DNA from 3 places in the uncultured Salinibacterium sp. genome. Region 3 is predicted to be linked to each of the others. Evidence: predicted binding sites of a transcription regulator. Region 3 holds the regulator's gene; each other region holds the start of a gene.

Region 1 (9,588 bases), 490 kb from region 3:
GCCAGAACATCGCTCCTGCCGCACGGCGGGGTCGCGCACCGAAGCACGACGTTAACGCAAGAATGGGCGCCTCCCGAAGGAGACGCCCATTCTGTGTTCAGCGGTAACGCTGTGTGAAGCGGTGAGACTTAGAAGTCCATGCCACCCGACGGGTCACCCATCGGTGCAGGGTTCTTCTCAGGCTTGTCAGCAACAACGGCTTCAGTCGTGAGGAAGAGTCCTGCGATCGACGATGCGTTGAGCAGCGCCGAGCGGGTTACCTTGACCGGGTCGTTGATTCCCGCAGCGAGCATGTCGACGTATTCACCGGTCGCTGCGTTGAGGCCGTGGCCAACCGTGAGGTGGCGAACCTTGTCAGCAACAACACCAGGCTCGAGACCGGCGTTGAGCGCGATCTGCTTGAGTGGTGCGTCGATGGCAACGCGAACGATGTTTGCACCGGTCGCTTCGTCACCAACGAGGTCAGCCATTGCCTGGCTGTCGAAGGCAATCTTGCCGGCCTGAATTAGGGCGACGCCACCACCGGCGACGATTCCCTCTTCAACAGCAGCCTTTGCGTTGCGGACTGCGTCCTCGATGCGGTGCTTGCGCTCCTTGAGTTCAACCTCAGTTGCTGCACCAGCCTTGATTACCGCAACACCACCGGCGAGCTTTGCGAGGCGCTCCTGGAGCTTCTCACGGTCGTAGTCGCTGTCGGTGTTGTCGATCTCGGCGCGGATCTGCTTGACGCGACCTGCGATCGCCTCTTCGTCACCCGCACCTTCGATGATCGTGGTCTCGTCCTTGGTGATAACGACCTTGCGGGCGCGACCGAGGAGTTCGAGGGTGGCGTTTTCGAGCTTGAGGCCGACCTCTTCGGAGATGACCTGTCCACCGGTGAGGATGGCGATGTCAGCGAGCTGAGCCTTGCGACGGTCTCCAAAGCCAGGAGCCTTGACGGCAACCGACTTGAAGATGCCACGGATCTTGTTCACAACGAGAGTTGCAAGAGCTTCTCCGTCGACGTCTTCGGCAATGATGAGAAGCTGCTTGCCGCTCTGGATTACCTTGTCAACGATGGGCAGGAGATCCTTGATGTTCGAGATCTTGCCATTGACGATGAGAACGTAAGGGTCTTCGAAGACTGCTTCTTGACGCTCTTGGTCTGTGACGAAGTATGCCGACAAGAATCCCTTGTCGAAGCGCATACCTTCGGTGAGCTCCAGCTCGGTGCCGAACGTGTTCGACTCCTCAACGGTGACTACACCTTCCTTGCCGACCTTGTCGATAGCTTCGGCGATAAGTGCGCCGATCTCGGGGTCACCAGCAGAGATGGATGCCGTAGCCGCGATCTCTTCCTTGGTTTCGATCTCCTTGGCGCTAGCAACCAGTGCCTCGATGACCGAGTTGGTTGCCTTTTCGATTCCACGCTTGAGGCTGATGGGGTCTGCACCGGCAGCAACGTTGCGGAGGCCTTCGCGAACGAGAGCCTGAGCGAGAACAACAGAAGTGGTCGTACCGTCTCCGGCTACGTCATCCGTCTTCTTCGCTACCTCTTTGACGAGCTCTGCGCCGATCTTCTCGAACGGGTCGTCGAGTTCGATCTCCTTGGCGATGGACACACCGTCGTTCGTGATGGTGGGGGCGCCCCACTTCTTTTCAAGAACTACGTTGCGGCCACGTGGGCCGAGGGTGACCTTTACGGCGTCGGCGAGAGTGTTCAGGCCGCGCTCGAGGCCGCGACGGGCCTCTTCGTTGAAAGCAATGATCTTTGCCATGTGTGTTTCTCGTCCCTCCCGGACGTCGTACAAGCGAATAAGTTGGCACTCGAACTGTGCGAGTGCCAAGGTCAAAATTAGCACTCGATAGGGGCGAGTGCAAGACAGCTCAGCGCACTCGACAGGGGCGAGCGCAAGACAGCGCGGCGCAGTTTGACTGGCTGGGTGTGCACGCTACGAGCGCGTTGGTTTGCGTGTGGGCTCGCGGCTGAGTTGCGTGCTGCTGCGAGTTTCGTTTGCCGCTGCTTTGTGTGCCCCGTGGCGCGCTACTTATCGCAGGGTGGCGCGCTATTCGGTGGGTTCTTCGGTGGTCTCTGTTGCGGGGGCGAGGTAGTCAGTTCCGATGACTATGGTGATTTGGGCGCCGGGGAAGACGTCGGCTTCGACGAGGCGAATTTCTCCGTGGCCGAGGGTGAGTGCTAGTCCGGCGGCTATGTCTTCGTCGGCTGCGTTGCTGTAGTAGATATAGGTGTCTTCGATGTCTCGCGCTGAGGCGGGGGCGGCGCTGCCGGTTGGCCAGCCTGCGGCTTTGAGTTCGTCGAGGACAGTGGTTTGGAGTCCACTTTCGGGGGTGCCGTTGAGCACGTCGATGGTGATTGCACGTTCCGGGTCGATGGTGGTGGGGTCGGTGACCGGGGCGACTGTTTCGACGGGTTCGGGGGTGACGATGGGTTCTTCGGGGGTGGCGAAGAAGGGGATGCCGAGGTCGTCGTCGAGGTATTGGCTGAGTCCAAAGAGGCCACCAAAGACGAGGATTCCGGTGGCGAGCAGTGCCCAGGCGAGGCCGATCCAGCCGCGCCCGCGTCGCTTGGGGCCGCGGTGGGCGCCAATCCGTTCGACGTCGTCGGGAAGTTCGTCGAATCTATCTTTCGGGTAACTCGCCATTGCTTAGTTTGTCGATTCTTCGTCGTGGAGGCTGGTGGTGGTGCGCACGGCGCGCTTGCGATTGTCTCGAGTGCGGCGCAGTCGCGAGACCAACATGGGGTCGTAGCGTACGGCGGCGGCGGTGTCGATTACTGCGTTAAGCATTTGATAATAGCGCGCGCTGGAGACCTGAAACTGGGAGCTGATTGCTTCTTCTTTTGCTCCGACGTGACGAGTCCACTGTCGTTCGAAGTCAAGGATGGCGCTGTCGCGTTCGGACAGACCTGTAGTGGGGTGCGATGCGGTTTCGTTTTCTGACATGGCTATACCTCCACTGTGGAGATAAGCCTAGGGCGTGGGCATTGGGTAGCTGCCGAGCGACTCGGCTTCTGAGCCCGATTTGCGGCGGTCGAGGTTAGGATTGCCTTAGTACCCGCCTTCTCTGATTGGTTTTCATGCGCACTCGATTCATCACTGCTGCTGTGGTGTTGTCTGGCGTTGCGTTTGCGGCGAGTGGATGCTCGTCGTCAAGCGTCGCGGAGTCTTCGGCGGTCACTGTCACGGCTGATCTTTCCTCTCCCCTGTCTGCGTTGACGGTATTGGATGATGTGAAGGACTACAGCGGGTTGGTGCGGGCTGCGCTTCCGACATCCGGAATTGTGGCTCCGGATGCTGCGCCCGTGCAGTCGTTGCCTGTCACGGTGCAGTCGCACGATTTGTCTGGCGATGTTCCGGTGACGGTGTCGTCAACGGATCGTGTTATTGCCATGGATATTTCGGGGTCGATTGCGGCGACTGTTGCAGGGCTGGGTTTGGTTGAGTCGTTGGTGGCTCGGGATATTTCGACAACGTTTGATGAGGCATCCGATTTGCCGGTGATTACGTCGAACGCTCACACGGTCAATAGCGAAGCCATTTTGGCGTTGCGCCCTGATCTGGTGCTGACAGATGGGTCGATCGGCCCGATTGATGTGGTTGTGCAGTTGCGTGATGCTGGCATCCCGGTGGTCTTTGTTGACACTGAACCGTCGGTGGCTGGGGTCGCGGAGTTGGCGCGCCAGACGGCGGCGGCGCTGGGTGCACCGGCTGCTGGCGACGCTCTTGGAGCCAAGTTGAGTGCCGAGATTGACGCGAAGGTCGCTGAGATTGCTGAGATTGTTCCCTCGGGCGAACGCTTGCGGATGATGTTTCTCTATTTGAGGGGCACGTCTGGCGTCTATTACTTGTTCGGCCAGGAGTCGGGTTCTGATGTGTTGATCAGCGCTTTGGGCGGCGTGGATGTTGCGGCCGAGATCGGCCTCGAGGGCATGCGTCCGATGACGGATGAGGCTATGGTCGCGGCGAATCCCGATCTTATTTTGGTGATGACGGGTGGCCTTGAGAGCGTCGGCGGGGTGAGCGGTTTACTCGAAGCGCGCCCCGCGGTCGCATTGACCGAGGCGGGCAAGAATCAGCGTTTTGTGGAGATGGATGACGGAGAGATTTTGAGCTTTGGTCCCCGCACTGTGACGGTGCTGGATGCTCTCGCTCGGGCCATCTACGCGCCAATGTCAGGCTCGTAGTCCGCTGCGATTACTTGTCGCTGCTGTCTGACGTGGGGAAATTGTTGCCTGAGCTACCACCGTCGGTCGAGTCTGCTGCGCCATTCCCGGGTGTGTTTTTGGTGCCGCGGAGACGTGAGGTGCCTCGACGGCGACTGACGTAGAACACGACTCCAATACCCCAGACGAGCGCGATCACTGAAGCCATCACGACGAGATTGCGGGAGAGCACCGGGTTACGCACGCGTGGTTCGGGCATGCATTCTGGAGTCGCGCTAAAACTGACGGTTATGGGATCAAGTTCTTCGCCGGCGGGGTAGGTTCCGAACGCATCGGATCCGGCCTCGGTAAGGGTGACGGGTGCGCCTTCGAGAAGCGCTGTGCCGTCGTCGACGGTGATGGCAGAGACATCGATCGTGGCGAAATCGACACCCGCGGCATCCACGGGGAGTCCTTCTTGAGTGGTGCCTGAAACGTCAAAGACGATCGTTGCGGTTGTGCTGGCATCAAAAACTATCTCGAGGCCGTTGAGGGTCGTGTCGAGGATGCCATCATGCCCAGTGAATCGAAGTGTTCCGTCGAACGCGAGAGCACCTTCACCGGCATCGAGTTTGCCGGAGCCTGCCGTCCAGCCAAAGTTTGGGGTCTCGTAGGTGGCACCGTCGCCCACCGTCCATTCGCCGTTCGCGATCGTGCCACTGATGTACGACCGAAGTGACTCTTTGACGCCCCAAGTGATTGCCGCATCCGTTACATCACAGATCGCGGAATCGGCGGCGAGAGTGCCCTCGGCGGGAGCGACCTGGGCGGGAGCGGAACGCGCGCCCGCGGCATCCGGAACCGCGGCAGTGCTCGTCATCGGCGTCAGCGCGATGGCAACAGCGGTGATGATGAGCGCGGCGGGGCCGAGCAAGCAGACGTTGAGGCGACGCATTACTGAGCGGGGCGGTACATCGATTGGTGCATGATGGTGGCCTCTTCATAGAGGTCGCCGAATGCTTCGAATCCGAATTTTGTGTAGAGCGGCACAATGTACTGCTGGGCGTGCAACATCATCGCTTGGTCGCTGTAGTCGTCGACAATGCGCTTCATGATGATCTGGGCGAGGCCCTCACCGCGGCGGTCTTCACGCACAACTACACGGCCGATGACGCAATGACCGTCAAGATATTCGGCGGTTTCGTTGTGAAGAACTCGCACATAAGCCGCGACGCCGTGGTTGTCAGCGATCCAGTAGTGTCGGGTGGCCGCTTCTTGATCGCGGTCGTCGAGTTCAGTTTCGTCGACTTTTTGCTCAACAAAAAATACGTCTGTGCGCAGTTTCATGATCGAGTAGAGCTCGGTTGTTGTTAATTCGCCCCAAGACTTGGCGATCACGGAATCAATAGACACAACTGCGAGTTTAATGTACTGGGCAGCGCACGCTGACGATTAAGGAGACCACTATGACGTACAAGGTGAATAAAACAGAAGAAGAGTGGCGCGAAGAACTCGGCCTGAAGTACTCGGTTCTGCGTGAAGCAGGCACCGATCGCCCGTGGTCTGGAGCCCTTCTCGACGAAAAGCGTGCCGGCACTTACCGTTGCGGCGCCTGCAGCGCTGAGCTTTTCAAGAGCGACACCAAGTTCGATTCTGGTTCGGGATGGCCCAGCTTTTATGAAGCGATCAACCCGGATGCTGTTGAACTGCGCGAAGACCGCTCACTCGGAATGGTGCGCACCGAAGTTGTCTGTGCAACCTGTGGCTCGCACTTGGGTCACCTCTTTGATGATGCCCACCAGACGCCAACCGGTGATCGTTTTTGCTTGAACTCGACGTCGTTGGAGTTCGACGAGGAGAATTAGTTCTTCGACAGTTTCTTGGGCGGTCGCTGACTCGCTAGTGAGGCGATCGCTACGGCGATGAGGGTGAGCACCACACCGATTACGGTGGTTGGTGCCACCCCTTCGCTGTCTGTAGGCAAGAAAATTTCGAGCGCGAGCGCGCCGATGAGCTGGCCAGAGATTGACGCGAGAGCAAAGAAGAGCACACCCGTGATCGGCACGAGCACAGCGGCCACTGCGATGAAGACCACCCCAATCGCTCCCCCAATGTACAGCGTGGGATCGGTCGGGAACTCGTGCTGCCATCCTCCGGCAAAACCATAAGCGACGGCCGCAACCGCGAGCACCGAGGTGCCGACAACGAAGTTGACGAAGGTTGCGGTGAGAGGCGACCGGGTCACATGACGCACGTGACCGTTGATGGCTTGTTGCCATCCGATGCCGAAGCCCGCCGCTAGTGGCAAAAATACGAGCAAGAACGGGCCGTCGAGGCGCAGATCTGCTAGTCCAGAGAAAATAACGGCCCCAACGGCGAGTGCGGATGCCGCGACCCGGAGTGCTGTGACGGGTCGCTTCTGAAGGCTGCCGATTCCGACGCGGTCGATAACCGCGGAACTAATCGTCTGGCTCGCGACGACCGCAACGGTGAAGAGGGCCACCCCGAGAGCTGTCGCTGCGAGCCCCTGAGTGAGCACAAAGAATGCGCCGAAAGCGCCGCCCGTGAGGTACCACCACGGCAGCCGTTTGCTGCCGACTTCGGTGCGGAGCGAGCGCAAACCTCTGCGGGCGCTAGGCACAAATGGGACGATCGCAGCAAGGATCACGAGCCCCGATCCGAAAGAAATCAGCGCGGCAAGCGTGGAGTCGTGAAGTTCCACCGCGAGCTCGCCATTGACCCGACTTTGAGTCGCAACAAGGCCTCCAGCGAGCACAGCGGCAACAATTCCGGCGAGTGCGCGGCGACGACTTTGCGATTTGGTTGGAAGCATAGGTGTAGTCATGTCTAAAATAGGACGTTGGCCCAAGCCTCCTTAGCTCAGCTGGCTAGAGCACCGCTCTTGTAAAGCGGGGGTCGTCGGTTCGAATCCGACAGGAGGCCCAGCAAAGAATGTCGAAGGCCGTCGGGGTTACTTAAACCCTAACGGCCTTCGACATCGCTGTTTAACCAGCGCCTGTCGGAGGATGCCGTGCGGGTGTTACGTCGGGTCGACCATCACCTTGAGCGCGGTGCGCTCATCCATCGCGGTGTAGCCATCGGGGGTCTGCTCGAGCTTCACTGTCTGGTCGAAGACGAGGCCGGGGTTGACGGTTCCGTCGAGCACTGCGGGCAGCAGCTGCTCAATGTAAGCGCGAGCGGGCGCAACGCCACCGGTGAGGGTCACGTTCTTGCCGAAGAGGCTGCGGCGCCCGACAGGCGCATCCTCATACTGGGGAACACCTACACGACTGATCACACCGCCGGCACGAACGACCCCGAGGGCCTGCTCGTACGCGGGCATGAAGCCGACAGCTTCAAGAACCGCGTGGCTTCCCGTGCCGCCGGTGAGTTCGCGCACGTGAGCGATGCCTTCTTCGCCTCGCTCGGCTACGACATCCGTAGCTCCGAACGTGATGCCAAGGTCGGTGCGTGCCTTGTGACGCCCCATGAGGATGATGCGCTCGGCACCCATTTGCTTTGCGGAGAGCACAGCGAGGAGGCCGACAGCTCCGTCACCGATGACGGTGACGGTCTGGCCTGGCGCGACGCGTGCCTTGTAGGCCGCGTGCCACCCGGTGGCGTAGACGTCAGAGAGGGTGAGGAGTCCGGCGTACTGCGACTCGTCGACGGTGCCGGGAACCTTCACGAGGGTGCCGTCGGCGAAGGGCACGCGCACGGCTTCGGCCTGGCCGCCGGTGATTCCACCGTTGCCCCAATACCCACCGTGGATGCACGAGGTCTGCAGCCCTTCGAGGCAGAACTCGCAGGTTCCGTCGGAGTAGGCAAAGGGGGCGATGACGAAGTCGCCGACCTTGAGGGTGGCGACATCCTTACCCAGCTCTTCGACCACGCCGATGAATTCGTGGCCGATGGGGCGAGCATCCGCATCCGCTGGCATGGAATGGAACGGGTGCAGATCGCTGCCACACACGCACGCGCGGGTGATGCGAACGACCGCGTCAGTGCTCTCGATGAGCTTCGGGTCAGGGGCTGTGATGACGCGGACATCGCCGGCGCCGTAAATGTAAGTAGCTCGCATGACCCTATTCAACGCCTGTGTGACCCGGAGTGACGAATCAGTCTTTGTTCAGCGAGCAGGAGTAGTCGTCAGTGGATGATGCGATGCTTGAAAGCGACGCACTCCAGGAGGACTTCACCATGGCCAGCTTCGCCGACAAACCCATCCTCGACGTCACCATCGCCGAGTGGACGGACTACCTCGAGAACGAGCCGTCGCCCGAGGGAGTGCGCCTCAAGCTCCGTAAGAAACTGTCGAAGGCCCCCGGTATCACCTGGAGCGAAGCTCTCGACGTTGCCCTGTGCTTCGGATGGATCGACGGCCAAATGGCACGCCTCGACGACGACTACACGCTGCAAGCCTTCACCCCGCGCCGCAAGAACAGCCCTTGGTCACAAGTAAACCGCGACCACGTTGCTCGCCTCATCGAGGAGGGCCAGATGCGGCCAGGCGGCCTCGCCGAAGTCGAGCGCGCCAAGGCAGACGGACGCTGGGATGCCGCCTACAGCCAGAAGAACATGACGACTCCCCCAGACCTGCAGGCCGCCCTCGACGCAAACCCGGCCTCGGCAGAGTTTCACGCCAGCCTCACCCGCAGTGAGCGCTTTCAGATTTATGCGCGGCTCACCGGCATCAAGACGCCAGCCGTGCGCGCCGCCCGCATCCTGGATGTCGTGGAGAAGGGCGCGATCGGTGAGCACCACTATGCGCAGCCGACGCCCCCGGCCGCGGCCAAACAGCCGTAGCCGAATCCGACGGCACCAGCCAGGGTCGAGGATCGGCCAGAGCGGACGACGCAGCCGGAGCGGCTGTGGCTTACTCCGGCACCACCCAAGCGGCAGCATCTACCGGCAACACCCCATCCGCTACGGGCTCTGAGCTAATCACAACCTCACCAGCAGGCAGCCGCACGGAGGTTTCGCCCATCGCCACTACGACTCGAACGCCATCGCTACGCACCACCATGAGCCGGCCGTCAGCATCCAGCGTCCACTCAAGGGAAAACGAGTCGGCGGATGCCGCTGACTGCAGCAGACGGGCCCGCAGTTCAGTAGCGTTACGGAAGAGCGTGAGCATCGACCCCTCCGACTCGTCTTGTGAGTCGACGGCATACTCGCCCCACCCTTCGGGAGCCGGGAGCCATGGACTAACACCGTTCTCCGTAGAGAAACCGTAGGTTCCCGAAGCCTGCGTTGTCCAAGGCAGTGGAACGCGGGCACCATCCCGACTCACTCCACCGTTGAACCACATCGGGTCGGCGCGCTTTTCTACCGGAACATCTACTTCGGGCAAGCCGAGTTCCTGCCCCTGATAGACGTAGACGGTGCCGGGAAGGCCAAGCAGCGCAACGAGCGCAGCCCGGGCACGTTTACGACCACGGACGCCA
Region 2 (9,588 bases), 650 kb from region 3:
CGACCCCAAGGTGATCGGTCTTTACCTCGGAACCCTCGGAACCTAGCTTCTCCGCATCGATCAAGGCCCCATCCGGATTCGTCTGGATGGGGCCTTTTCGCGTCCCCGCACGTGCGTCACTCCGGGCCCAGATACGTGTGTCGGCGTCATCGCTCCCGCGCACGGACACGGTGCCACGAGGTGCGGTGCCACTCAGCGGTCCTCAGCGCCCCTCTAAGCGGTCGTAATGCGCAGGTACAGCTATGGATGACATCAGGCGCAACTCAATAGCCCACAGGGCTACCTGATGCCGTTTCACGTTCAGTCGTGTGATGGAGATAACCCTGAGATTGTTTCAGCACCGCTCTGGGCGCACGAAAAAGGCCCCAACCCTAGAAGAGGGTTGGGGCCTTTCTCATAGCGCTACTGGGCTAATTATTAGCCGTTGTACGCGCTGTAGGTGTTGTCTTCGCCGTACTGGTAGATTCCGATCTGCGCTTCGGTGGGGTCACCGAGCTCATTGAACGTAATCGGACCAGAGATGCCGTCGTAGTCAGCGGTGCCTCCACCGTTGATGATCTCAGCACAGTCAGCGAAGGAGGTGCACTTCTCGCCGTTGCCCGAACCACCCGATACTTCCTGAAGCTTCTCAGCGATCGCTGCAGGATCGGTCGATCCGGCTGCGAGAGATGCGAGAGCAAGGAGGATTACCGAGTCGTAGGACTCTGCTGCGTAGCTGAACTCGCCGAGTTCAGGCTGTCCGGTGCCAACGTAGAAGTCATTGAGTGCCGTCGTGAAGTCAGCAATCGTGTCTACGCTCAGACCGGGGAGGGTTCCCTTGGCACCGGTGAGGGTGCCAGCAGCGAATTCGTCACCGAAGTTCGCGAGGTTACCGTCTACGAAGTAGAGGTTTTCGGCGGGGAAGCTGCTGACGATGCTCGGAAGCATGGTCGACACTTCTTCGAAGGTGATCAGCGCGATGGCGTCAGGGTCCGAAGCAAGAACTTCGGAGATCTGAGCATCGAACGTGGTGTCACCGGTGTTGTAGGTGGGCTGAGAAACAACCTCACCACCGGCTGCTTCGAATGCTTCCTGCGTGAACTTGGCAAGGCCTGTTCCGTAGGAGTCATTGAGAACAATCATTCCGAGGGTCTCGTGACCATCGGCAGCGATCAAGTTACCAAGAACCTCACCCTGGAGAACGTCGGAAGGAGCGGTACGGAAGTACAGTCCCTTGTCGTCGTAGTCCGTGAACGCGGCCGAGGTGTTTGCCGGCGAGAACTGAATTACTCCAGCGCCAACAACCTGGTCAATGAACTGAAGCGAAACACCAGAGGATGCTGCACCAAGAATTGCGGAAACGTCTTCACCGAGGAGGCGAGGAATTTCAGTCTCGTATGCCTTGTTGTCGGTGTCGCCGGAGTCGCCCTGAATGAGGTCGACAGTGATACCGGCATCTGCTTCGTTGATCAGCGATGCTGCGTACTCGGTACCAGCGATCTCGGGCGGGCCGAGGAATGCGAGGTTACCGGTTACGGGCAGAGCCGTTCCGAGTTTCAGCGTCAGGTCGCCACCATCGTTACCGGAAGGTGTTTCCCCTCCGTCAGTTGCACAGCCAGCCAGTACGAGTGCGCTTGCACCGACGATTGCGAGACCGCTCAACAGGGTCCGCTTGGACCGCGATGGGGAGGCCGTAGCCTTCGCGAATACGCTCATGTTGCTCCTTGCGTTTCGAATGTGTTCAGGAATCAAATGTGGCACTACCGTGTCGCCACACTGTCAAGCTATGCCCACCCGGCACATCCGCACAATACGTCTGTACTACAGCCTTGTAACGCTCTTGGTAATCGTTACCATTCGTAGACTATTGAGAAACGCGTAACGTTCTCACTTAATCCGGGTGTACACGTTGTCGCTACCGTACTGGTAAATACCGATGATGGCGCCCTGTGGGTCACCATTGTCACTGAGGGTTATTGGGCCCGAAACACCGTCGTAATCTACGGTGCCGCCGTCGAGAACGATCTTCGCGGCATCCGCAAAATTGACGGCAACTTCGCCATCTCCACTACCACCAGAAACCTCTTGCAACTTGCTCGCGATGCCTTCTCCAGAGATCTTCTGTGAAGCCAAAGCGGCGAGGCTGGCCAAGATGACTGCGTCATAGCTCTCAGCGGCGTAGCTGAAATCTTTCAGGCTCGGATTGATCTCAAGCAGTCGATCGGTGAAATCTGAAATCGTCGCGATGTCCAGTCCCGGATGCGTCACGATCGACCCCGTCAAACTTCCTGCAGCGAATCCGGAACCTCGCTCGCCCAAGGAAAGTCCGCTGAAGAACAACTGGTCGCCGGAGTATCCTGCGGCGATGAAAGCCTTGGCGATCTTTTCCGCCTGCTTCGAACCAACGATGGCTACCGCATCCGGCTTCGCTTCAATGGCTGCCGCGATCTTGTCGTCGAGACCTGTCGCGTCTTCGTCGATGCTCTCTTGGTAAAGAACCTCGCCACCACCGCGCAAGAAGGTCTCGCTCACCGAGCGGGGAAGTACCGCGCCACACAAAACGTCTTCGGAAAGGATCGCAATTGAGCCATCAACTCGGTCCGCCATCTCAGCGCCAAGGGCTGAGCCCTCAAGTGCGCACGAAGGCGAAGTGCGCCAATACAGCTGGCTATCGTCGTAGTTGGAAAAATCAGGAGAATCGTTGGCGGGAGAAATCTCCACGACTCCCGCATCTGTGATCTTGTCAATCACTTTCTTCGAGATACCGTTCGAGAGTCCGCCAATAATCACCGTGGCGCGAGCGGCAAGCAGTTCTGTTGCAGCGTCTTCCGCAGTAGTTCCTGTGGAGTCTCCAGAATCACGGGTCTCCACGTTCACCGTGAGGTTGGCGTTTGCGTCGTTGACGTCTTGGGCCGCCAGAGCGATTGCGGCAGAAACGGCCGGGCCAAACTTTTCGAGCGCTCCGGATTCCGGAACGAGCGCACCAATCGTGAGGGTCAAATCTTTGGGCGCTGAACGTTCTTCTGCAGGCTCTTCAGCCGAGCATCCGCTCAAGACGAGCACTGCGGCGAGCACGCCAGCAACTGTCGCGAACCCACGACGGGCTCGGCGCGACACGGGTGATCCAACGGGAATGGAAGTCATCACAGTCGCTCCTATCTACCGCTCGACACAGAGAGCGGCATAGTTACGGTAATGGGCAATCCTGAAAAAACGAACTCGGGAGAGCCAATTTGACGCCGAAACAGCGTCACCAAGACAGGCGGCGCTCAAACTAACCGAAGATTGCGCCGCTCGTGTAGACAAACTTATTCTCGCCGTTGTACGCGTAGTAGCCCCAGAATGCGGGCTCGACATTACCTTCGGGGGTGAAGTTGACCGGACCAGAAACTCCGTCGTAGTCGATGTCGTTCGTGGTCTTGAGCACCTCAAGGCACTCCGCAAAGTTCAAGCACTTAACGCCTCCCTTAGAAACGTCATAGAGCGTCCCGGCGATTGCTTCGCCCGCGTCATCCTGAGCGACGATTGCGGCGAGAACGGCAAGCATTGTTGCGTCGTAGGCTTCCGCTGCGTAGCGATAGCTCGTGAGTTTGGGGTTCGTCTCCTTGAGCGTCGCGATGAATGATCGGGAGGGCTGAACCCCTTCGATCACTCCACGCACGCCCTTGAGAGTGCCGTTCTTGAATGCTTGTGAATAGTCACCGGTATTCAGCGAAGTGAGCCACAGCGCTGAGCTCTTAAAACCGGCAGAGGTAATTTTCTCAATGGCAGCCCTAGTTGCCTTCTGAGAGTCGTACGTCGATCCCACCACAACCACATCGGGTTCGACCTTTCTGAGGTTCGCGACAATCGCATCGAAATTTGTCGTACTACCGGTGAAGACCTCGTCAGCAACAAGCTCAGTGTCGCGCTCCGCGAGCGCCGAGACGAAAGTGTCGTGCAGTGCCGTTCCCTGCTCGTCCGCTATGTAAACAAAGGCAATTTTCTTCGCAGCGCTGCCGCCTGCCAGCGCCTCAGCGAGAGCGTAGCCCTGCTGGTCGTACGCAGGAATCGTGCGAAAGAAATAGCCATCATCGAAAACGTCATCGAGACTCGACAGCGTTGCCGCGGGCGAGATCACCGGAATCTTGGCATCCATCGCAAGCGCAATTGCACGCTGTGCAAGAACGGAAGACGACGGGCCAATAACAACGTCGACGTCCTTTGCTACAAGAGTCTTGAAGTTTGACTCCACCGTCGTTTTCTTCGCCTCTCCTGAATCGACTGCAACGACTTCGACCGGTTCACCGTTTACTCGCCCAGCGGCGTTGATCTCCTTCACTGCTGCAGCAACGCCAGCCTTCTGAGCCGCTGCCAGAAACGAGAACGTGCCCGTCGTTGGAAAAATGGTGCCGATGCGCATAATGCCGTCGCCCGCGGGAGTTATCGAGGGGGCAGGGGTCGCCGAGGAAAACGAACCCGCGTCAGACGGCATCGTTGTCGGAGTCGCGAGCGGAGCCGGAGAACTGCACGCCGCGAGAGCCGTCACGAGCGACACAGCAACGATCGCACGTCGAGTTACGTCAAAGCTCGTCATGGCACTACCTTTCCCACGGCGCAGACCTCGGGCGATCGCACACCTTCAGAGGAATACTACGGTGCGCCAGGGGCCTCGGCGGCGGAACCGACCCGAGTGCGAGACGAGTGCCGGAAAAGGTCAAAAGTAAGAATTGCCAAGGCCAGCCACACAATGGCAAAGCCCAACCAGCGCTCAGGCGGCATTGCCTCATGGAAAATGAAGACGCCGACGATGAGTTGCAAAATCGGTGCCAAGTATTGCGCGAGTCCCATATAGGTGAGCGGGAGTCGACGAGCGGCCGCCGCGAAAAGTATCAAGGGGATAGCTGTAATCGCACCTAGGAAGAGGGTCAAAGTGAGGTGTGCCGGGCCTGCGGTGCCTGCCGCGAGTTGACCATTGGCGAGAAGCACGATGAGGACGACCATCGCGACCGGCGCCAAGAAGGCAGTCTCGACAGCCAAACCGCCCACAGCATCCGCCTTCCGTCCGACGTTCTTCTTAACCAGGCCATAGAAACCAAAGCTGAAGGCAAGGCCGAGGGCGATCCACGGAAAGCTACCGTAGCCGATAGACAGCACAAGGACCGCAAACGCACTGATGCCAAGCGCGACCCACTGCAGGGGACGCAAGCGTTCGCGCAGGATCACGACCCCGAGCAACACCGTAACGATGGGGTTCGCGAAGTAGCCAAGCGAGGCCTCAACAACGTGGCCATTGAGGCTCGCGTACACGTAGATAAGCCAGTTGACGACAACAAAGGCGCCTCCGAGGCCAAGCGTCCAAAAGGTCTTGCGGTCTCGGATGATCGCCAGAACACGCGCATAGCCTCGAGTCACCACCAACAAAGCGGCACAGAAGACGAGCGACAACACAATTCGCCAGGCCACAATCTCGATCGCGCCGGACTCGCGCAGGGAGAAAAATACGATCGGCATTGCGCCCCACAGCACGTAAGCGGAGACAGCAAAACCAAGACCGCTGGATGACACTCGGTCGGTGGTGGGCGAAGGGGAAGTCACTTCTAAATCCTAGGGCTGGCGCTGGGCGATTGACGCCACTGGCCTCCCCCGAACTTTGCGTGCCACCCATCTCCAGAAACGACGAAAGCCCAAGGCCTAGGCCTTGGGCTTTCGAGCTGTCCTGCCGCGAACGGCGGACGAGAAATGAGTCTCGCGTTAGCGAACGACTACTGCGAGAACGTCGCGAGCCGAGAGCACGAGAAGGTCTTCTCCACCGTACTTCACCTCGGTTCCGCCGTACTTGGAGTAGATGACCTTGTCACCGACCGCGATGTCGAGCGGCACGCGGTTTCCGTTGTCATCGATGCGACCGGGACCTACGGCGACAACTTCGCCTTCCTGGGGCTTCTCTTTCGCAGTGTCAGGAATAACGAGCCCAGACGCGGTGGTCTGTTCTGCGTCAACCTGCTTGATTACAATGCGATCCTCGAGCGGCTTAATGGACACCGACACGTTTGACCTCTTTCTAAAGTGCTTGGGCTGGCACACTCCCTCTAGGAGTGCCAGATCAACTATACGGCTTGGTTGGCACTCGATCAACGTGAGTGCCAATCCGGATGCGGATACGGTTAGAGAATGAACCAGAGCGAACTGCGCGAGCTACTCTCCCCCGAAGGGCTCCGCCTCTTGGATTCACTGCCAGCCTGGACTTCCAGTGACGAGATTGTGCGCACTGTCTCGGAGCTGCGTAAAGCCGGGCACAGTCCCGATCTCGTAGCGGCAGTGCTCAGTCAGTCCAAATTGCGCACAAAAGCGATCGGCAAGTTTGGCCCATTCGCCGAACGGATGCTCTTCACCGAGGCCGGCCTCGAGCAAGCCACTCGACTCTCCGTTGCTGCCCAGCATGCCGGCCGCTTCTCTCACGCGGGAGTGAAATGGGTAGCGGACCTCGGCTGCGGTATCGGAGCCGATGCCCTTGCTCTGGCCGCCCTTGAGCTCAACGTAACAGCCGTTGATCGCGACGAAACAACAGCCGCGATTGCTAGCTTCAACCTCGCGCCATGGAACAATGCGCAGGTCATCCACGGCCATGCAGAAACGACTGATCTGGTGGGAATTGACGGTATCTACCTCGATCCCGCCCGCCGCGATGCCCGGGTACGCCTCAGTAATCCCGCCGACTGGACGCCCTCCCTCGACTTCGCCTTCGGTCTCGCCGAGCGCTACCCCACCGGCATAAAGCTGGGCCCGGGAATCGACCGCGACCTTATTCCCGACGCCGCCGAAGCGCAGTGGATTTCCGTCGGGCGCGACGTTGTCGAATTAGGGCTCTGGTTCGGTGCCGTCGCCCGCCCAGGCATCCGTCGCGCTGCTCTTGTGATCGGCGATCACGGCACCGCAGAACTGACAGCGAGCGCCGACAGCGAAGACGAAGCTGCGGGAGAACTCGGGAAATACCTCTACGAACCAGACGGAGCGGTCATCCGAGCGCGGCTTATCGGGGATCTGGTGCGCCAGCTCAACGGGCGCATGCTCGACAGTTCCATCGCCTACTTCAGCGCGGATGCCGCAGTCGCGACACCTTTCGCGAGTTGCTTCGAGATCGTGGCCGATTTCGCTCTCGACAAGCGCTCCCTCAAGAAGGAGCTCGCGAGCCGCAAGATAGGCACTCTTGAAATCAAAAAGCGCGGGGTCGATATCGACCCCGCGACTTTTCGAACATCACTCTCGCTCAAGGGCGAGAACAGCGCAACACTTATCCTCACCCGCGTCGGCGGTAAACGCCGCGCGCTGCTCGCGCAGCGCGTGAACCCTGCCGCGGAGTGAGCTGCCGCTAGCTAGTAACCGTAGTAGTTAGCGCTTTCAGAAGCTGCGGCGATGATCGCCACAATGATGCCCACCCAGAAGATTGCGGTAACGAGACCGATTGCTACCGAGATATAACCCGTGATCAGCCCCGTCAACCAGAACGGTCGCGCATGGGGCTGCTTCTTTTGAGCCATATGGCCCATGATGACGGCCGCAACGCCGGGCAAGAAACCGATCATCATGAAAGAAAGCACGACGCCTCCGATTCCCGTTGCCATTGAGGCAATCGACAGCCCCTGCGAGGGGCCTGCCGGAGCGGGAGTGTAGGGGGCTTGGCCCGGCGTGCCACCGTTCGCGTAGCCGGGAATCGGCGTTCCGCTCGCTGCGGCGTAAGGATCGGTAGGGGCTGAAGCCGGAGCTGCTTCGGGAGCTACCGGAGCAGCTGTAGCTTCGGAGGCCGCGCTAGCGGCGGAAGCAGACGCAGCAGACGGAGCGGGAGGAACCGGGGGAACGCTCGCGGCAGTGCTCGCCGGGACGGCCGGTGCCGGAGGAGTTGCGGCGGCCGGAACGTTCGCCGCGGCGGGGGCCGTCGAGGAAGCAGGGCCGTTCGCTGAAGCAGTCTTTTCTGCTGCAGCTTTGGCAGCAGAAGTCTTAGCTGCGGCGGCCTTCGTTGCGGCGGCCTTAGTCGTTGCAGCCTTGGCCGTTGTTGACTTAGCGGTAGGCGACTTAGGGGCGGCGCTCTTCGCGGCTGCAGACTTAGCCGTACTCGACTTGGCCGCGCTCGCGGGAGCAGCAGCCTTCGCCGCTGGCTTCTTAGCTGCGCTAGTCGACTTTGCGGCCGCGGCCGAAGTAGCGGCAGGCGCTTTCTTGGCTGCGGGCTTTTTCGCGGACGGAGTGGCCTTCGCTAGCGGAACATCCGACGTGGAGGATGCGGCGGGCGAAGTGATCGGCGGGATTGAACCGTCTGATTTATTGGTAGCCATGCCCACACTTTAGCAAGTGTTCCTCAACACAAAAGGGCCAACGCACATGTGCGTTGGCCCTTTTTGCTAAGCCTAGAACGATCTAGTAGGTGTAGCTGCTGGTGCCCAGTGCGGCAAAGCCGACTACGGCGATCGTGAAAATGATCACGCCAAGAATTCCGAGGTATCCGAGCACGAGGCCGATAATCGCGAGAACCTTGCCCTGCTCACCAGTCTTCTTGATCTGGCTGAGCGCAATGTGTCCCGTGATAATGCCGACAAGGTGGAAAAAGATAATTGACGCCACCAAAGAAATGATGGAGAGTACGTTCCACTTTGCTACCGGTGCGCCACCAGGTGCTGCAGCGTAAGGGGTGGGTTCTGACATAGCGGAGTGCTCCTTAGATTAGGTGGCCGATTGCGGCGCACCCATATTCTCAGCCTGAAAGAACCCTGTCAACGCGTTCTGGCCAGATTTCATGAGCGCGTTACGCCTGAATGAGCGTTACAGGCAGCGTGGAATCAGCACTAAAGCCCAAAGTTGAGGGTCTTTTGCCTGCCATCACCAATTGGGCGCCCAGGGCTGCAATCATCGCTCCGTTGTCGGTACACAGCGACAACGGAGGAATTCGCAATTGGATACCGGCCGCCGTGCACCGTTCCGCCGCCAGTTCTCGCACACGAGCGTTCGCAACGACACCGCCGCCGAGAAGGAGGCGAGGCACATCGCGATCTACACACGCCGCGACAGCTTTAGTAAGCAGAACATCCACAACGGCCTCGCGGAAACTGGCCGCGACATCCGCCTTCGAAAAGTCTGTGCCGGCGTCTTGCTCGCGCTCCACCCAGCGCGCAACCGCCGTCTTGAGCCCAGAGAAGGAGAAGTCATATCGATGGCGTTCGCGATCTTTCGGCAAGCTGAGACCGCGAGGAAAACGAATCGCTGTGGGGTCGCCGGCAGCCGCGATCCGGTCGATGTGAGGGCCGCCTGGATAGGGCAAGCCAAGCAAGCGAGCGACCTTGTCGAACGCCTCGCCCGCTGCATCGTCGATAGTCTCGCCCAACAACTCGACATCCGAGACCAGATCCCGCACGTGCAGCAGCGACGTGTGCCCACCGGAGACGAGCAGCGCAATGGTCGGCAAATCGATCTCAGTGCCGTCATCGCGGAGCACATCTGCACCGACATGGCCGACAAGGTGGTTCACGGCATAAAGAGGCTTGCCGGTAGCTACAGACAGCGCTTTCGCCGCCGCGACCCCGACCATGAGCGCCCCTGCCAGCCCTGGCCCGCTCGTCACCGCGATAGCGTCGAGCTCCG
Region 3 (9,588 bases):
CGATGAAATTAACGAAGCAACTGTAGCCCGCTACTATTCGGGCCGAGTCGAAACCAACGCTTTCAAGGTGGCAGATTCTGCAATTGCAGGTCGTTCCGGAGAAGCACTCATACTTCTCCGTCATGCTCTAGCTTCCGGTGCTGACCCGGTACCGATTGTTGCCGCCTTCGCGGCGAAACTTCGCACGATGGCCAAACTCTCGGGAGGCTCAATGTCATCCGGTCAAGCAGCGAAAACGTTTGGCATGGCACCGTGGCAGGCTGACCGGGCTATGAAAGATCTGCGGGGCTGGAGCGATGCGGGGCTTGGCTCCGCCATCGAGGCGATCGCAGATACGGATGCCCAAGTGAAAGGCTTAGGGCGCGACCCGGTCTTTGCTCTGGAACGCATGATTTCTGTGGTTGCCGCTCGCGGCATCCGCTAGAACGAGCGATCTGGCGAGCAGTTGCTGCTGGCTGCCGCTGTTACTCATTAACAACAAAAGCCCCTCACCGCGAACGGTAGGGGCTTTTGTGTGGTCGGCGTAGTGCCGATCAGAGAGCTTTAGAGAGCTGCAACCTGCTTGGCCATAGCCGACTTGCGGTTTGCTGCTTGGTTCTTGTGCAGAACGCCCTTGCCTGCAGCCTTGTCGAGCGACTTGGATGCTGCCTTGAGGCGCGCGATGGCGGTCTCTTTGTCGCCAGCCTTGATGGCTTCGCGGGTTGCGCGGATGGCGGTCTTGACCTGGCTCTTGACCTGGCGGTTGCGGTCTTGAGCCTTCTTGTTGGTACCAATGCGCTTGATCTGCGACTTAATATTTGCCACGTGTATGTGCTTTCTTGTTTGTGGATCAGAGATGGTGGGCGGCCGTGGAAGAGAATCGGTGTTCTGATTCCCGGCCGCGATGCGCATACTGTTCGACAAAGAACCATATGCATAAGCCAACAGGCAATGTTACCAGCGCGGTGGAGCTATGGCAATTGCGGAGCAATTGCGCGACCCCAGCGCCGAACAAACTAAGTTTGCCCTGTCGCTGAGAGTGTTTAGCCGCTGCAACAACATGTTGACGAGGTCAAGAGTAGTGACCGTTGCTGTGTCTGCGGGATGCCACGCCTGCGCTGGGGGTAAAAGCTCGTCAAGGCTGGGAGCTCGGCGCTTAGGGCGGTTCTTCCCCGGGCGATTTCGGGGGTTACCCCGATTACTGAAGCTGCAGCGTTTTTCTATGCTTGATGCATGACTTCTTCACCCACTATTTCTTCCGCTTCCCCGTCCTCCTCTGCGTCTGGTGATGTTCTGAGCGAGTCGCCGCTGGTTGCTGACTCTGCTGACCCCGCTGAGCCGACTGCTTCTGCAGCTCCGGCATCCGCTAGCAGTCAGCCCGCGGCGTCTCGAACGCTGAGCATTCTTGCGCTCAGTTTCGGTATCGCATCCTTCTTCTTCGCGCAGAGCATCGTGGTGCCGCTAGCTGCCGTGATTTTGGGTGTCTTTGGCTTGCGGGATGAGCCATCGGGTCGCAGCTTCTCCATCTGGGGAATCGTTCTGGCGTGCGTTGCGACCTTCGGTTGGGTGCTGATCCTGCTGGTTGGCGCGGTGGCGTTTGTGCCGTTTCTTCTCCTGATGGCAGCGGTCTAGCACCGATTCGGTGCCCTGTGCGGTGGCCGCGCTTCCGCTCTCGTGAGGGTGTTGGCCTGTCGTATTCGGCGGGTGCGCGCAGGAACGTCGGCTTCATGGGAGAATTGGGCGGATGTCTCCTCGCGCCTCTTACACACTTGAGCCTGCTTCGACCGATCCCGCGTTGATCCGCAACTTTTGCATCATCGCGCATATCGATCACGGCAAGTCGACCCTCGCTGACCGTATGCTGTCGGTCACGGGGGTCGTGAGCGACCGCGATATGCGGGCGCAGTACCTCGACCGTATGGATATTGAGCGTGAGCGCGGCATCACGATCAAGAGCCAAGCCGTTCGTATGCCGTGGTCGCTGACCGATGACAACGGCAAAGAGCAGGCCTACGCCCTCAACATGATTGATACTCCCGGGCACGTCGACTTCACGTATGAGGTTTCGCGTTCGCTTGCCGCTTGTGAGGGAGCAATCCTTCTTGTGGATGCCGCCCAAGGTATTGAGGCTCAGACTCTCGCCAACCTGTATTTGGCGATGGAGAATGACCTCACGATCATCCCTGTGCTCAACAAAATTGACCTTCCGGCGGCTGATCCTGACAAGTATGCCGAAGAGATTGCGGGCCTTATCGGTTGCGAACCCGCTGACGTTCTGCGGGTGTCGGGTAAGACTGGCATGGGCGTTCCTGAGCTTCTCGATGCCGCAACGCGCCTCATCCCCGCTCCGGTCGGAAATGCGGATGCTCCGGCCCGCGCCATGATTTTTGACTCGGTTTACGATGCCTACCGTGGCGTCATCACCTATGTCCGTATGGTCGACGGCCAGCTCTCGCCTCGCGAGAAGGTCATGATGATGTCGACGAAATCGGCTCACGAGCTGCTGGAAATCGGCGTGAGCTCGCCTGAGCCAACTCCGACGAAGGGACTCGGCGTCGGTGAGGTGGGTTACCTCATCACCGGTGTTAAGGATGTTCGCCTGAGCAAGGTCGGCGACACCGTCACGAACCACGCCAAGCCGGCCGAAATAGCACTCAAGGGCTATTCCGAACCCAAGCCGATGGTCTTCTCGGGGCTCTACCCGATCGATGGTTCTGATTATCCCGTGTTGCGCGAGGCGCTCGACAAGTTGAAGTTGTCGGATGCCGCCCTAGTGTATGAGCCCGAAACATCCGTGGCTCTTGGTTTTGGTTTCCGTTGCGGCTTCTTGGGACTGTTGCACTTGGAGATCGTGCGTGAGCGTCTTGAGCGTGAGTTCAACCTCGACATGATCGCTACCGCGCCGTCGGTAATTTATGAAGTCATGGGTGACGACAAGAAGCTCACAACGGTTACTAACCCGAGCGAGTTCCCTGGCGGCAAGATCGCCAGCGTGACCGAGCCCATGGTGAAGGCATCCATCCTGACCCCTAAAGACTTCGTCGGCACGGTAATGGAACTGTGCCAGTCCCGTCGTGGAACCATGCAGGGCATGGAATATGTCGGCACAGACCGAGTCGAACTGCACTACACGATGCCTCTTGGCGAGATCGTGTTCGACTTCTTTGACCACCTCAAGAGCCGCACCCAGGGTTATGCGAGTCTCGACTACGAGCCCAGCGGTGACCAGGAAGCCGACCTTGTGAAGGTTGATATCTTGCTCCAGGGCGAAGCGGTTGACGCCTTTAGTGCGATTGTGCACCGTGACAAGGCCTACGCCTATGGGGTGCTCATGACAGAGCGTCTCAAGAACCTCATTCCGCGCCAGCAGTTCGAGGTTCCGATTCAGGCTGCGATCGGTGCACGCATCATCGCTCGTGAGTCAATCCGTGCGATGCGCAAAGATGTTCTTGCTAAGTGCTACGGCGGTGACATCAGCCGTAAGCGCAAGCTCCTTGAGAAGCAGAAGGAGGGCAAGAAGCGCATGAAGATGGTCGGTCGTGTTGAAGTTCCACAGGCAGCTTTCATCGCCGCCCTTTCCGGTGAAGTTGAAGCCGGCAAAGACAAGAAATAGACCCATGGATGCCCGCACCTACCCCAATGCTCCTGTTACCTACGGAGCTGTGGGTGCCACGCGTGGCAGCACGTTCACTGTTCTCCCGCCCGCCGGCTTTCGTCGCGTAGAGCGAAGCGCGCGCATCGGTCACGGTGAAACGCGGTGGATTTTCGCGCGCGAACAGATTCTGACCTGGGGTGTTAAGCGTCGAAGTGGATTCGGCGTGACCCTTCTTCCTCGCGATCCGCTCGGGGAATTGCGCGACCTCTCAGCGGATAGTGTCGAGCATCCTCACGTGCGGCCCGGCGACACTATCGTGCTCTCCATCGGTCGCGGGCGGCTGACCGCTCACGAGCCAGTGCGCGTCGTGTATGTCGTCGACGACCCCACTGTTGCTGGTTCTGCCTACGGAACGTTAGAAGGGCATCCACTTCGCGGTGAAGAGTCGTTCATGGTGGAGCGTCGAGACGATAACTCAGTCTGGATGACGGTGCGGTCATTTTCGCGGCCCGCTTCCTTGAAGTGGATGCTGCTCTCTCCCGCTCTTCGGGTGTTCCAGTACATCGTGGTCGGCCGCTACTTGCGCGCCCTCGCTGGAGCGATTCCCGCACCGGTTTAACGCCAGCGCAGAGCCGTTCTTAGCCCCGCTTGTCGAGTTCTTCGATTGCGCCGAGCACATCGTCGAGACCGCTGACGAGGTCATCAACGACGACGAGCGCACTTGTGTCGCGCAAGTCAGCAACCGTATAGGCGCCGGTCGCCACAGCGATGAAGGGGATGCCTGCGGAATCAGCGGCTACGCCATCGTTGGGAGTGTCGCCGACAATCACTCGGGGCTGATCGCCGAGAACTGTTGCGACGAGTGCGGTGAGGTGATGTCGGTCGGGCGAGCGATCACCAAAGAATGAGTTGGTCCAGTCGAAGTCCTCTTCGGCATAGCCCGCCGCGGTGAGTTTCACGCGGGAGTGCTGCTGGCCGTTGCCCGTGAGGAGCGCGTTTGCCCAGCCGTGACGTGTAGCGGCGAGCAGAGCATCCGGACCCCCGGCCACCGGAGTGCGCACGTAGCCACTCTCGTGCAGGGCGTGAGTGCGCCGATCCAGTTCGGTGAGCACATCGTCCAGCATGGTGGCGGGATGACCGTTGAGTTCGAGCAGGGCGGTGAGGATTTGACCCTCGGTCTGTCCGTGCGGGTTGGTGATCAAGGCGTGCGGGGCAGCGCCCGTGACGTGAGTAAAAGCCTCAAGATAGACAGCGGCGCCGTCGCGCGAATTGTGGATGAGCGTTCCGTCGATGTCCCACAGGATGTGCATAGTCACGCATCCATGCTCCCACGTAGGAGGTGAGACAATTGACCAGTGCCCGTCACTGCGACACCGGGCACGCTTTCTTCACCATGTGTTAGGGGTTAGTTCGTGCCAGGTGCTTTGCCGATTGCTGATCCTGCCCCTCTCGACGGCGCCCTGCCCGACAGCGTCGCTGTCGGTTCCCACGAGCGGGAATGGAGCGTCTACATTCACGTTCCGTTCTGCCGTGTTCGCTGTGGGTACTGCGACTTCAATACCTACACGGGCGAGGAGCTTCGCGGAGCAAAACGTTCTGACTATGCCACCGAAGCAATCGCAGAGATTCGGCAAGCATCCACGGTGCTAGCTAATGCCGGTGTCGCACCGCGCAAAGCATCGACGGTGTTCTTTGGCGGCGGCACGCCCACTTTGCTTCCCGTCACGGATCTCACGCGGATGCTCGCCGCCGCGCGCGACACGTGGGGCTTCACGGATGACGTCGAGGTCACGACTGAAGCCAACCCTGACTCGGTCGACCGTGACTATCTCCTCGCGCTCAAGAAGGCTGGCTTCACTCGAGTGTCTTTCGGTATGCAGTCGGCCGTTCCGCACGTGCTCGCGACGCTGGAACGCACCCACGATCCCGAGAAGGTTCCGCACGTCGTGAAGTGGGCGCGCGAGGTCGAGCTCGACGTCAGTGTCGACCTGATCTACGGTACGCCGGGGGAGTCATTGGCCGATTGGGAGCGCTCGCTCGATCACGCCATCGCGCAAAACCCCGACCATATCTCGGCGTACGCGCTCATTATCGAGACCGGTACGAAGCTGGCGGCGCAGATTAAGCGCGGCGATGTTGCTCCGGTGGATGACGATTTGCAGGCAGACATGTATGAGCTGGCCGATAAGAAACTCGCAGCGTCGGGCTACGACTGGTACGAGGTCAGCAACTGGGCGAAGCGCGACGAAGACCCTGCCATCAGCCACGCAAGCCGTCATAATCTTGGCTACTGGCTAGGTAATGACTGGTGGGGTGTTGGCCCGGGGGCTCACAGTCACGTCGGGGGCGTTCGCTGGTGGAACGTCAAGCATCCGGCCGCCTACGCTGATCGAATCGCCGCTGGCCATTCTCCGGGAGCCGGGCGCGAAACACTCGCGGACTCCAGTAAATATCTTGAGCATGTACTTCTGCGGGCGCGTGTTCGCGGCGGTTTGAAAACGGCAACGCTCGATGCTGAAGGTCGCACGGCAGTCGCCGGGCTCATTGCCGATGAACTGGTGGATGCTCCCGCGGCGTTCAAGGGAACCCTCACCCTCACGCTTAAAGGGCGCCTGCTCGCGGATGCCGTCGTGCGGCGATTGCTAGCAGACGCCCCCATTTAGAGCGAAAAATCGAGTTACTTGATGAACTCGATGGTCAGCGGATACTTGAACGCTTGGCCGTTGTTGGCGGCGACGGCTCCCATGATGCTGAAAACCAGCACGAGAATGCCCACAGCGATGATCGTAAGGTAGCCAATGAGAATCAGCATGAGGAACAGCGAGATCACGTAGGCGATGGCCATGGTGATCTGGAAGTTAAGTGCAGTGCGAGTGTGAGCCTGAACAAAGGGTCCACGGTCTTTCAACACGAGGTACCCCACGAGTGCGGGAATGAATCCGAACAAGATTCCACCCACGTGGATCAGTGTTGACCAGAGCTTCTCGTCGCTCGGACTCATCGGCTGGACTGGTGCGTAGGGCGAAGTGGGAGGTGGTGTGGAATCTGACATGACCCCATTAAAGCGTGCATTGGCTAAAAAAGTAGCCCCGAGAGCAGAAGCTCTCGGGGCTACGCCCTATCGGCTCAGCCGATAAGCAGAATTACTTGATGAGGCGAAGCGCGAAGGGGTAACGGTAGTTATTTCCCTCTTTCGCCTTTGTGAAGCCGATGATCGAGAAAACCAGTCCTAGAGCCCAGAGCGCGAAACTCAGGAGCGTTTGCACGATCGCAAAGAGCCCGAACGTGACGGCGGTAAGAACCAGGCCGAGGACGAAAAGCGCGACCTGTCCGATTGCTAGGGTGATCTGGAAGTTCAGTGCTTCTTTCGCTTCAGTGTTCGTGAAGGCGCCGCGGTCCTTGAACACGAGCCAGATAATAAGCGCGGGCAGGAATCCGAGGATTCCGCCGAGGTGAGCGAATGAAGCCCACTGCTTGTCCTCAGCCTCGGTCAGTTGAGCTGCCGGCTGCGGTGCTGCGGGCTGCGGATTTGCGTCAGTCATATGTTCGTGCCTTTCAGGTGAACGAGGGAACTTCCCGGGTTTCATCAAAGTGCTCGGTGTCACACCTGAGCATTTCCACAAAAAGGTAGCGCTCAAGTACACAGACACGCTAGCGCTATGACTCGCGCGGTGCAACGGTTGTGTCGCGGTGTGTCGAGTAAGATTGGCAGTCGAACGGATTGAGTGCCAATCAAGAGAGGTGGGTGGTGGCATGGTTTCCGCCCGCGGACTTGATGTGCTGCGAGTCATCGTGCAGGACTACGTTGCTACGCGCGAACCTGTCGGGTCGAAGTCGATCGTTGAACGCCACTCTTTTGGGGTGTCAGCGGCCACTATTCGCAATGACATGGTTTTGCTCGAAGACGAAGAGCTCATCACCGCGCCCCATACGTCGTCGGGTCGAGTGCCGACCGATAAGGGCTATCGCATGTTTGTCGACCAGCTGGCTGATCTTCGCCCGTTGACGAGTGCTCAGCGCCAGGCGATTGAGTCGTTCCTCGGTCAGGCTGACGATTTGGATGACGTGCTTGCTCGTTCTGTACGTTTGCTTTCGCAATTGACTAACAGCGTGGCGCTTGTTCAGTACCCTTCGCTGGCGACGGCTCGCGTGCGTCATGTGGAACTCGTTCCGTTGCATCCCACTCGCATCATGACTGTCTTTATTACAGACTCTGGTCGGGTGGAGCAGCGTCTTATCGATGTTTCCGAGCACTTCGACGAGGTGTTCTTGGGAGAAGTTCGCGCCAAGCTGAACTCTGCGCTCACGGGTCAGTCGCTTCCAGAAGCGGCGGAGAGACTCGCGAACTTCCCCGAGCTGTTTCCGCGTGAACACCAGGCGTTCGTTGCCCAGATCTCATCGAGCTTGGTAGAGCAGGTGCTGGCAAACCGCGCCGACAAGCTCGTGCTGGCGGGCACAGCAAACCTTGCGCGGACTGAGCAAGACTTTAACGGCAGCATTTTCCCTGTGCTTGAGGCAATAGAAGAGCAAGTAACGTTGTTGCGCCTCTTTGGAGAGATGGAAGTGGCAAATGGCTCTGTTTCTACTCGCATTGGGCGAGAGAACGCAGAATTTGGATTAGAAGAGACATCTGTCGTCACGGGAGGGTATTCCTCATCCGGCGGTGGTGTTTCGCGATTGGGTGTTCTCGGCCCAACGCGCATGGACTATTCGAACAATATGGCGGCGGTTCGCGCAGTGGCGCGGTACCTATCGCGACTTTTGGAAGACAACTGAGCTCGTAAGGAGCAATCGGAACTTTGGCAGATCACTACGAAGCCCTCGGCGTTGCCCGCGAAGCGACCCCGGAGGAAATCAAGAAGGCATACCGCAAGCTCGCTCGCGAGTTGCACCCCGACGTCAATCCCAGCGCGGATGCGTCGGAGCGTTTCAAGACGGTTACTCACGCGTATGACGTGCTGAGTGATCCGCAGCAGCGTCAGCAATATGACATGGGTGGCAGCGGTGGCTTCGGCGGCGGCGGAAACTTTGGCTTCGGGGATATCTTCGAGACGTTCTTTGGCGGCGGCGGTGGTCAAACTGCTGGCCCCCGTTCACGCCGTGAGCGTGGCCAGGATGCGCTTCTTCGCGTTGAAGTGAGTCTGAAAGACACGATGTTTGGCGTGACCCGCGATATCGAGATCAACACTGCCGAGCTCTGCGAAACGTGTGAAGGAAGCTGTGCGGCTCCCGGTAGTTCGCCCGTTCGTTGCGATATCTGTCAGGGCAGCGGCCAGATTCAGCGCCAGGTGCGTAGCCTTCTCGGAAATGTCATGACGTCAAGCCCGTGTGGCACGTGCCGTGGCTACGGCAACATCATCGTGAACCCCTGCGCAACATGTGCGGGACAGGGTCGCGTTCGTGCTCAGCGCACGATCTCGGTCGACATCCCTGCCGGTGTCGAAACTGGACTTCGTTTGCAAATGCCCGGCCAGGGTGAAGTCGGTCCTGCTGGTGGGCCCCACGGTGACCTTTTCCTTGAGATAAAGGTTCGACACCACGACGTATTCAGCCGCGCCGAAGATGACCTGCTTGCCACCGTCGAGGTGGAAATGATCGACGCCGTTCTGGGAACCGAGGTAAAGCTCGATGGCCTCGACGGTGAGATCGAAGTGAACATCAAACCGGGTATTCAAAGTGGTGAAGTTCTCACGGTCCGCGATCGTGGCATCACGAGCCTTCGCGGTAGCGGACGTGGCGACTTGCGCTTGGGTATCCAAGTGGTGACCCCGACAAAGCTCAGCGGTGCGGAGCAGACGCTCATGAAACAGCTCGCTGCTGTGCGCAAGAGCAAGCAACCACACTTCGCCGAATTCCAACAGGGACTGTTCGCGAAACTTCGCGACCGTTTCCTCTAGGCGCTCATGGCACATCTCTACATCGATGAAGAACTCGGTGACGTTGGCATTGGTGCGTCCGTTTCTTTAGGCAATGCTGAAGCGCGCCACGCCGTCACGGTTTCTCGTCTTTCAGTC

Evidence for each region. The regulator HrcA, encoded in region 3, represses chaperone genes, less so after heat shock. The targets are predictions, from matches to a motif close to TTNGCACTCGNNNNNNNCGAGTGCNAA.
Region 1: the regulator HrcA is predicted to act here: its motif matches at 1,800-1,826, upstream of groL (chaperonin GroEL).
Region 2: the regulator HrcA is predicted to act here: its motif matches at 6,082-6,108, upstream of groES (co-chaperone GroES).

The regions. Positions count from the first base shown of each region.
Region 1 covers NZ_CAXBBH010000001.1:888,806-898,393, reverse strand. Annotated here, with positions in the region: gene groL (chaperonin GroEL) at 129-1,757, opposite strand; gene AACZ26_RS04405 (LytR C-terminal domain-containing protein) at 2,046-2,642, opposite strand; gene AACZ26_RS04400 (DUF3263 domain-containing protein) at 2,646-2,942, opposite strand; gene AACZ26_RS04395 (ABC transporter substrate-binding protein) at 3,077-4,183, shown strand; gene AACZ26_RS04390 (HtaA domain-containing protein) at 4,194-5,096, opposite strand; gene AACZ26_RS04385 (GNAT family N-acetyltransferase) at 5,096-5,554, opposite strand; gene msrB (peptide-methionine (R)-S-oxide reductase MsrB) at 5,608-6,006, shown strand; gene AACZ26_RS04375 (DMT family transporter) at 6,003-6,974, opposite strand; tRNA gene AACZ26_RS04370 (tRNA-Thr) at 7,011-7,084, shown strand; gene AACZ26_RS04365 (zinc-binding dehydrogenase) at 7,182-8,222, opposite strand; gene AACZ26_RS04360 (YdeI/OmpD-associated family protein) at 8,306-8,947, shown strand; gene AACZ26_RS04355 (alpha-amylase family glycosyl hydrolase) at 9,018-9,588, opposite strand, start outside.
Region 2 covers NZ_CAXBBH010000001.1:731,285-740,872, reverse strand. Annotated here, with positions in the region: gene AACZ26_RS03625 (ABC transporter ATP-binding protein) at 1-46, shown strand, start outside; gene AACZ26_RS03620 (ABC transporter substrate-binding protein) at 418-1,695, opposite strand; gene AACZ26_RS03615 (ABC transporter substrate-binding protein) at 1,867-3,123, opposite strand; gene AACZ26_RS03610 (ABC transporter substrate-binding protein) at 3,254-4,555, opposite strand; gene rarD (EamA family transporter RarD) at 4,612-5,556, opposite strand; gene groES (co-chaperone GroES) at 5,713-6,009, opposite strand; gene AACZ26_RS03595 (SAM-dependent methyltransferase) at 6,133-7,323, shown strand; gene AACZ26_RS03590 (DUF4190 domain-containing protein) at 7,335-8,288, opposite strand; gene AACZ26_RS03585 (DUF4190 domain-containing protein) at 8,371-8,655, opposite strand; gene tsaD (tRNA (adenosine(37)-N6)-threonylcarbamoyltransferase complex transferase subunit TsaD) at 8,756-9,588, opposite strand, start outside.
Region 3 covers NZ_CAXBBH010000001.1:1,381,803-1,391,390, forward strand. Annotated here, with positions in the region: gene holA (DNA polymerase III subunit delta) at 1-424, shown strand, start outside; gene rpsT (30S ribosomal protein S20) at 544-804, opposite strand; gene AACZ26_RS06845 (DUF4190 domain-containing protein) at 1,213-1,611, shown strand; gene lepA (translation elongation factor 4) at 1,724-3,592, shown strand; gene AACZ26_RS06855 (DUF1990 domain-containing protein) at 3,597-4,193, shown strand; gene AACZ26_RS06860 (HAD hydrolase-like protein) at 4,213-4,884, opposite strand; gene hemW (radical SAM family heme chaperone HemW) at 4,987-6,237, shown strand; gene AACZ26_RS06870 (DUF4870 domain-containing protein) at 6,252-6,626, opposite strand; gene AACZ26_RS06875 (DUF4870 domain-containing protein) at 6,718-7,116, opposite strand; gene hrcA (heat-inducible transcriptional repressor HrcA) at 7,328-8,350, shown strand; gene dnaJ (molecular chaperone DnaJ) at 8,374-9,471, shown strand; gene AACZ26_RS06890 (16S rRNA (uracil(1498)-N(3))-methyltransferase) at 9,478-9,588, shown strand, end outside.